One region of the Acidovorax sp. AC410 genome, then DNA from elsewhere that is predicted to be linked to it. Evidence: riboswitches for the same ligand, from Rfam matches in the RefSeq annotation. Region 1 holds a riboswitch; the other holds the start of a gene.

Region 1 (3,407 bases):
TTGGCCAGCGACCACAGCGGGGTCTGCTTCTTGTTGGCGTGCTGGGTGCGCACCTTGTCGTAGTCGGCGTTGAGCTCCTGCACATAGTTGTCCACGCCGTCGCCCAGCAGGCTCTGGGCCACGCTCACGCTGCGCGAGGCGTCGGGCACGTAGACGACAGGGCCTTCGTAGTGCGGCGCGATCTTCACGGCGGTGTGTACGCGGCTGGTGGTGGCACCGCCGATGAGCAGGGGGATCTTCTTGATGCGGAAGTGCTCGTCCTTCTGCATCTCACCGGCCACGTACTGCATCTCTTCGAGGCTGGGCGTGATCAGGCCCGACAGGCCCACGATGTCGGCCCCCTCGACCTTGGCGCGCGCCAGGATCTCGTGGCAGGGCACCATCACGCCCATGTTCACCACCTCGAAGTTGTTGCACTGGAGCACGACGGTGACGATGTTCTTGCCGATGTCATGCACATCGCCCTTGACGGTGGCGATGATGATCTTGCCCTTGCTGCGCACGTCGCGCCCGGCCAGCTCGTCCAGGCGCTTTTCTTCCTCGATGTAAGGGATGAGGTGGGCCACGGCGGACTTCATCACGCGCGCGCTTTTCACCACCTGGGGCAGAAACATCTTGCCGGCGCCGAACAGGTCGCCCACGACGTTCATGCCGTCCATCAGCGGGCCTTCGATCACGTGCAGCGGGCGCCCGCCCTTGGCGACGATGGCCTGGTAGGCCTCTTCGGTGTCTTCGACGATGAAGTCGGTGATGCCATGCACCAGCGCGTGCGACAGGCGCTCGCCCACGGTGCGCGGGGCCTCGGGCGTGCCGCGCCATTCAAGGCGCTTGCTCTCGTCCTTGGCGCCGCTCTTGGCGGTCTCGGCCACCTCGACCAGGCGCTCGCCGGCATCGGGGCGGCGGTTGAGCACCACGTCCTCGACGCGCTCGCGCAGCGTGGGCTCCAGGTCGTCGTACACGCCGACCATGCCGGCGTTGACGATGCCCATGTCCATGCCGGCCTTGATGGCGTGGTACAGGAACACGGTGTGGATGGCTTCGCGCACCGGGTCGTTGCCGCGGAAGCTGAAGCTCACGTTGGAGACGCCGCCCGAGACCTTGGCGCCGGGCAGGTTCTGCTTGATCCAGCGCACGGCCTCGATGAAGTCGACCGCGTAGTTGTTGTGCTCTTCGATGCCGGTGGCCACCGCGAAGATGTTGGGGTCGAAGATGATGTCCTCGGGCGGAAAGCCCACCTCGTCGACCAGCACCCGGTAGGCGCGCTCGCAGATCTCGATCTTGCGCTCGAAGGTGTCGGCCTGACCCTGCTCGTCGAAGGCCATGACCACGGCGGCGGCACCGTAGCGGCGCACGAGGCGAGCCTCGTGCTTGAACTTGTCGACACCCTCCTTCATGGAGATGGAGTTCACGATGCCCTTGCCCTGCACGCAGCGCAGGCCGGCCTCGATCACCTCCCATTTGGAGCTGTCCACCATGATGGGCACGCGCGCGATGTCGGGCTCGGAGGCGATGAGCTGCAGAAAGCGCACCATGGCGGCCTTGCTGTCGAGCATGGCCTCGTCCATGTTGATGTCGATGACCTGGGCGCCGTTTTCCACCTGCTGGCGGGCCACGGCCAGGGCCTCCTCGTACTGCCCGTTGAGGATCATGCGGGCGAAGGCCTTGGAGCCGGTGACGTTGGTGCGCTCACCGATGTTGACGAACAGCGTGCCCTCGCCAATGGAGACGGGCTCCAGGCCGGACAGCTTCAGGGGGGGCATGGGAAGGGCGGACATCAGACTCACCTGCGCAATCGGTTCAGTAACGTAGGTGAGCGTCGTTGCGGGGTGGTCGGCCCCGAGCCTGACGAACGGCCGGCATCTGTGTGCCTGGGCGATCCGCTGCAACGCTCCTCGGGGGAGGCATGATTTTACCTGCTCAGCGCACAGGCAGGAATTGCAGGAAAGTGCCCCCCACGATCCCTTGCACATAGCTGATGGCCGCGCGGCGGTACTTCTCGGTCACCACCACGGCCACCAGGTCCAGGCGGGCGATGAGCTTGCCGAATTCGCGTTCGAAGCTCAGGTTGCGCCCCTGGGGGCCGATCTCGTCGGCCCACAACAGCGGCTGGCCCGCGGCATTGCGCCGCTGGGACAGCAGCCACACCGCCGATTCGACGTTGCGCGCGGCGTTGTACAGGTGCTGGGCGTCGAGCGAGTCGAGCAGAAAGAACTCGGTCTTGCCGCCGTGGGCGGTGACCAGCATGTCGGCCGTGGCGACGATGAAGGCGGCCACCCGGTCGCCCGCGAACTCGGGCGCCAGTGCAAAGGCCAGGGCCGTGATGTCGCGCCGGCCCTGCAGCGGCGCCCAGGGCTGGCGCTGTTCAATGGCGGCGCGCACCTGCTCCATGGCCTGCTCGCGGCTCGCCGCGCCGGCCTTGCGCCACTCGGCCGGGTTGCGGCGGTAGAGCTTGTCCATCAGCAGGGTCAGGCTGGCCAGGTTGTCGCGCATGGCCAGGGTCGCCATGCGGTTCAGGTCGGACTGGGCCAGCTCGCCCGTGCTGGTGGGCGCACCCCGCACCTCGCCGCGCGCGGTGGGCGCAGGGGCGGAGCACCCGGCCAGCAGGACGAGGGCCGCCAGGGCCACGCAGGCCAGGGGAAAGGACGATGAAAGAAGAGATGCAGGCGCCACCATGTGCGCTGCATTATCGGCAACTGCAGGGCAGGCCCTGGCAACCGCCCGTCACTCCGCGTGCGGAATCCCCTCGATAGGGCATTCGGCCGTGCCCACCGTGCTGCGCGTGAGCGCTTCGACTGCGGCGCGCGTGCCCTCGGGGTCGGTCACCCAGCGGTGGTAGAAGCCGTAAGGGCAGGCTGCGGCGCCCTTGTCTCCCTCATCGGAATGGATCATGCCGGTGTAGCCGCGGTGCAGCAGCTTGAACAAATGGTTCTCGGACTGGCCGTTCTTGCGGAAATCGCGGATCAGGCTGGTGGACAGGGCCGCATACTGCACGCCGTACTCCTCCTCTCCGCATTCGCCCAGGGTGCGGCCATCGAAGCCGATCAGCGCCGAGTGGCCGAAATAGCTGTACACGCCATCGAACCCCGCCGCATTGGCCACGGCCACGTAGGTGTTGTTGGCAAAGGCCATGGCCTTGCTGATGAGGATCTGCTGCTCCTTGGCCGGGTACATGTAGCCCTGGCAGCGCACGATGAGCTCGGCGCCCTTCATCGCGCAGTCGCGCCAAATCTCGGGGTAGTTGCCGTCGTCGCAGATGATGAGACTGATCTTGAGGCCCTTGGGGCCGTCGCTCACATAGGTCTGGTCGCCGGGGTACCAGCCCTCGATGGGCGTCCAGGGCATGATCTTGCGGTACTTCTGCACGATCTCGCCCTGGTCGTTCATGAGGATCAGGGTGTTGTACGGCA
Region 2 (3,407 bases), 1.1 Mb from region 1:
GTCGAGCTGGAGCAGCAGCACATAGCGTCGCCCGCCCCAGGCCGAAAGGTGCAGTGCCTGTGCAAGCCCCAGCGCCAGTGGGCGGGGCAGATCGGTGCAGGCGGTGAACACACGGCCCCAGGCAGCGGCCAGTTCCTCGTGCGCGCGGCGGTGGTGGTGCGGCTCGGCCATGGCACTTTCCAGCGCCAGCATGTCGGGGTGGAAGGTCGGCAGCTCGGGCGCATCCACGCCGCAGACCAGGCGCACCAGGTGGTGGATGCGCTCCTCCCAGCGCAGATCGGCGGGCTGCACGGCCTCGCGGTCGATGGCGGCGAGCAGGGCTTCGAGGCAGTGGCGCACATAGCCCGAGAGCAGGGCGGTCTTGTTGGGGAAGTAGTCGTAGAGCGTGCCCACGGCGATGCCGGTTTCCAGCGCCACGTTGCGCGTGGTGAGCTTGTCCCAGCCGTCGCGCTGCCAAATCCGAACAAAGGCGTCGTAGATGGCCTGCACGGTGAAGCGGGCGCGGGCCTGGCGCGGCCTTTTCAAGGGCCTGGCAGCCGCTGCGGGGCTGGGTGGCCGGGCCTTCATCGGTTTCCGAACCCGCTGCAGGGCCGGGCGCCATACAGTGACCGCAGCGCATTTTCACACCCGACCCGGAGACACACCATGACCATGCAGACCCGCCTGTTGACCGACAAGAATGCATTGAATCACACCCGCACCGTGCAATTGCCCCTGGCGCCACTGCAGCCCGGCGAGGCCCTGCTGCGCGTGGACCGCGTGGCCGTGACGACGAACAACATCACCTACGCCGCCTTCGGCGATGCCATGAAGTACTGGGATTTCTTTCCCACCGGCGAGGCGGGCTGGGGCCACATGCCGGTGTGGGGCTTTGCCGAGGTGGTGGTGTCCGACGTCGCAGGCGTGGCCGTGGGCGAGCGCTTCTACGGCTACTGTCCGATTGCCAGCCATCTGCGCATGCAGCCCGTGCGCGTGACGGCGCGGGGCTTCTACGACGGAGCGGAGCACCGCCAGGGCCTCACCTCGGCCTACAACCAGTACACGCGCACCAGCGCCGATCCGGCCTACCGGGCCGAAGACGAAAACTACCAGATGCTGGTGCGGCCGCTGTTCATTACTTCGTTCATGCTGGCGGACTTCCTCTCGGACAACGCATTCTTTGGCGCGCAGCGGCTGGTGTTCTCCAGTGCATCCAGCAAGACGGCCTTCGGCACGGCGTTCTGCCTGCAGGGGCAGGAGGGCATCGAGCGGGTGGCCCTCACCTCAGAGCGCAACAGCGCCTTCGTGCAGAGTCTGGGCTGCTACGAGCGCACGGTGGTCTATGGCGAACTGGAGGCGCTGGATACGGCCGTGCCCACGCTGTATGTGGACTTTTCGGGCGACGAAGACCTGCGCGCGCGGGTACACCACCACCTGGGCGACGCGCTGGTCTACGACTGCTATGCGGGTTCGGCCCAGAACACGCATTTCCTGCGCGATACCGCCTTGCCCGGGCCGGCCCCGGCGTTCTACTTCGCGCCGGTGCAGATCCGAAAGCGCAATGCCGACTGGGGCCCGGAGGTGGTGAACCAGAAGTTCAACGCCGCGCAGCGCGCCTTCATCGACCGCATCAGCGATGCCCGCCAGCCCTGGATGCAGGTGCAGGAACACCAGGGCTTTGCGGCGGCGCAGACGCTGGTGGAAGACCTGCATGCCGGTCGCATCGATCCGCAATGGGGCCACGTCGTCGTTCTGTAGGCACCTGTGCCCGGGCCTTTTACTTATAATGCGCGCATCCGAGGAGCGTTGCAGCGTCCCCAGCACTGGCGGGGCGTGAGGCTCGGAGTCATCTAGCAACGACGCTCATCCACTTCTCGTGTGGTGAGCCTTCCGTCTCATCCCCGCGCTGAACGTGGTCTTTCAAACATGCTTTGGAGCACACCATCATGAACGCACGCGTCAACGCCCCGGTCGTCAACACCGACTGCATCATTGCCGACATCGGCCTGGCCGCCTGGGGCCGCAAAGAGATCCGCATCGCCGAAACGGAGATGCCCGGCCTGATGGCCATCCGCGAGGAATTCGCCGCCCAGCAGGCCTTGAAGGGTGCCCGCATCACCGGCAGTCTGCACATGACGATCCAGACCGCCGTGCTGATCGAGACGCTGCAGGCCCTGGGTGCCGACGTGCGCTGGGCTTCATGCAACATTTTCTCCACGCAGGACCATGCCGCTGCCGCCATTGCAGCCACCGGCACGCCGGTGTTCGCCATCAAGGGTGAAACCCTGGCCGAATACTGGGACTACACCCACCGCATCTTCGACTTCGGCCCCGCCGGCAGCGAAGGCGAAGGCCCCAACCTGATCCTGGACGACGGTGGCGATGCCACGCTGCTGATGCACCTGGGCCAGCGCGCCGAGAAGGACGCCTCGCTGCTGGACAACCCCACCAGCGAAGAAGAAACCTGCCTGTACGCCTCGATCAAGGCCAAGCTGGCCGTGGACCCGACCTGGTACACCCGCAAGAGCGCCCAGATCATCGGCGTGACCGAAGAGACCACCACGGGCGTACACCGCTTGAAGGAAATGTCGGCCAAGGGCACGCTGCTGTTCCGCGCGATCAACGTCAACGATTCGGTGACCAAGAGCAAGTTCGACAACCTGTACGGCTGCCGTGAGTCGCTGGTGGACGGCATCAAGCGCGCCACCGACGTGATGATCGCCGGCAAGGTGGCCTGCGTGGCCGGCTACGGCGACGTGGGCAAGGGCAGTGCCCAGGCCCTGCGCGCGCTGTCGGCCCAGGTCTGGGTGACCGAGATCGACCCCATCAACGCCCTGCAGGCGGCGATGGAAGGCTACAAGGTCGTGACCATGGAATATGCCGCCGACAAGGCCGACATCTTCGTCACCACCACCGGCAACAAGGACGTGATCACCCACGAGCACATGAAGGCCATGAAGGACCAGGCCATCGTCTGCAACATCGGCCACTTCGACAACGAGATCCAGGTCGCCACGCTCGAACAGTACGAGTGGGAAGAGATCAAGCCCCAGGTGGACCACGTGATCTTCCCGGACGGCAAGCGAATCATCCTGCTGGCCAAGGGCCGCTTGGTGAACCTGGGCTGCGGCACGGGCCACCCGAGCTTCGTGATGTCCAGCTCGTTTGCCAACCAGACCATCGCCCAGATCGAGCTGTTCATGCACAAGGACCGCTACGAGAACGGCCAGGTCTACGTGCTGCCCAAGCACCTGGACGAAAAGGTCGCACGCCTGCACCTGAAGAAGGTCGGCGCCATGCTGACCGAACTGTCCGACGAGCAGGCCGCCTACATCGGTGTGGCCAAGCAAGGCCCTTACAAGCCTGACACCTACCGCTACTGATCGGCTGCTGCCGCTGGCCGCTCTTGCCCGAAAGGGAAGGGCGCC

The links. A riboswitch is a leader RNA that binds a small molecule or an ion and turns the genes downstream of it on or off. The one in region 1 is predicted to bind S-adenosylhomocysteine.
Region 2: linked by a shared signal. The riboswitch ahead of ahcY (adenosylhomocysteinase) and the one ahead of metH (methionine synthase) in region 1 are both predicted to bind S-adenosylhomocysteine.

What each region holds. Positions count from the first base shown of each region.
Region 1 covers NZ_CEEDCG010000001.1:2,114,797-2,118,203, reverse strand. The annotation lists gene metH (methionine synthase) at 1-1,775, opposite strand, end outside; S-adenosyl-L-homocysteine riboswitch at 1,805-1,900, opposite strand; gene AC0IZS_RS09825 (hypothetical protein) at 1,918-2,673, opposite strand; gene AC0IZS_RS09820 (aliphatic amidase) at 2,722-3,407, opposite strand, start outside.
Region 2 covers NZ_CEEDCG010000001.1:1,039,672-1,043,078, reverse strand. The annotation lists gene AC0IZS_RS04775 (TetR/AcrR family transcriptional regulator) at 1-567, opposite strand, end outside; gene AC0IZS_RS04770 (DUF2855 family protein) at 646-1,737, shown strand; S-adenosyl-L-homocysteine riboswitch at 1,774-1,851, shown strand; gene ahcY (adenosylhomocysteinase) at 1,926-3,362, shown strand.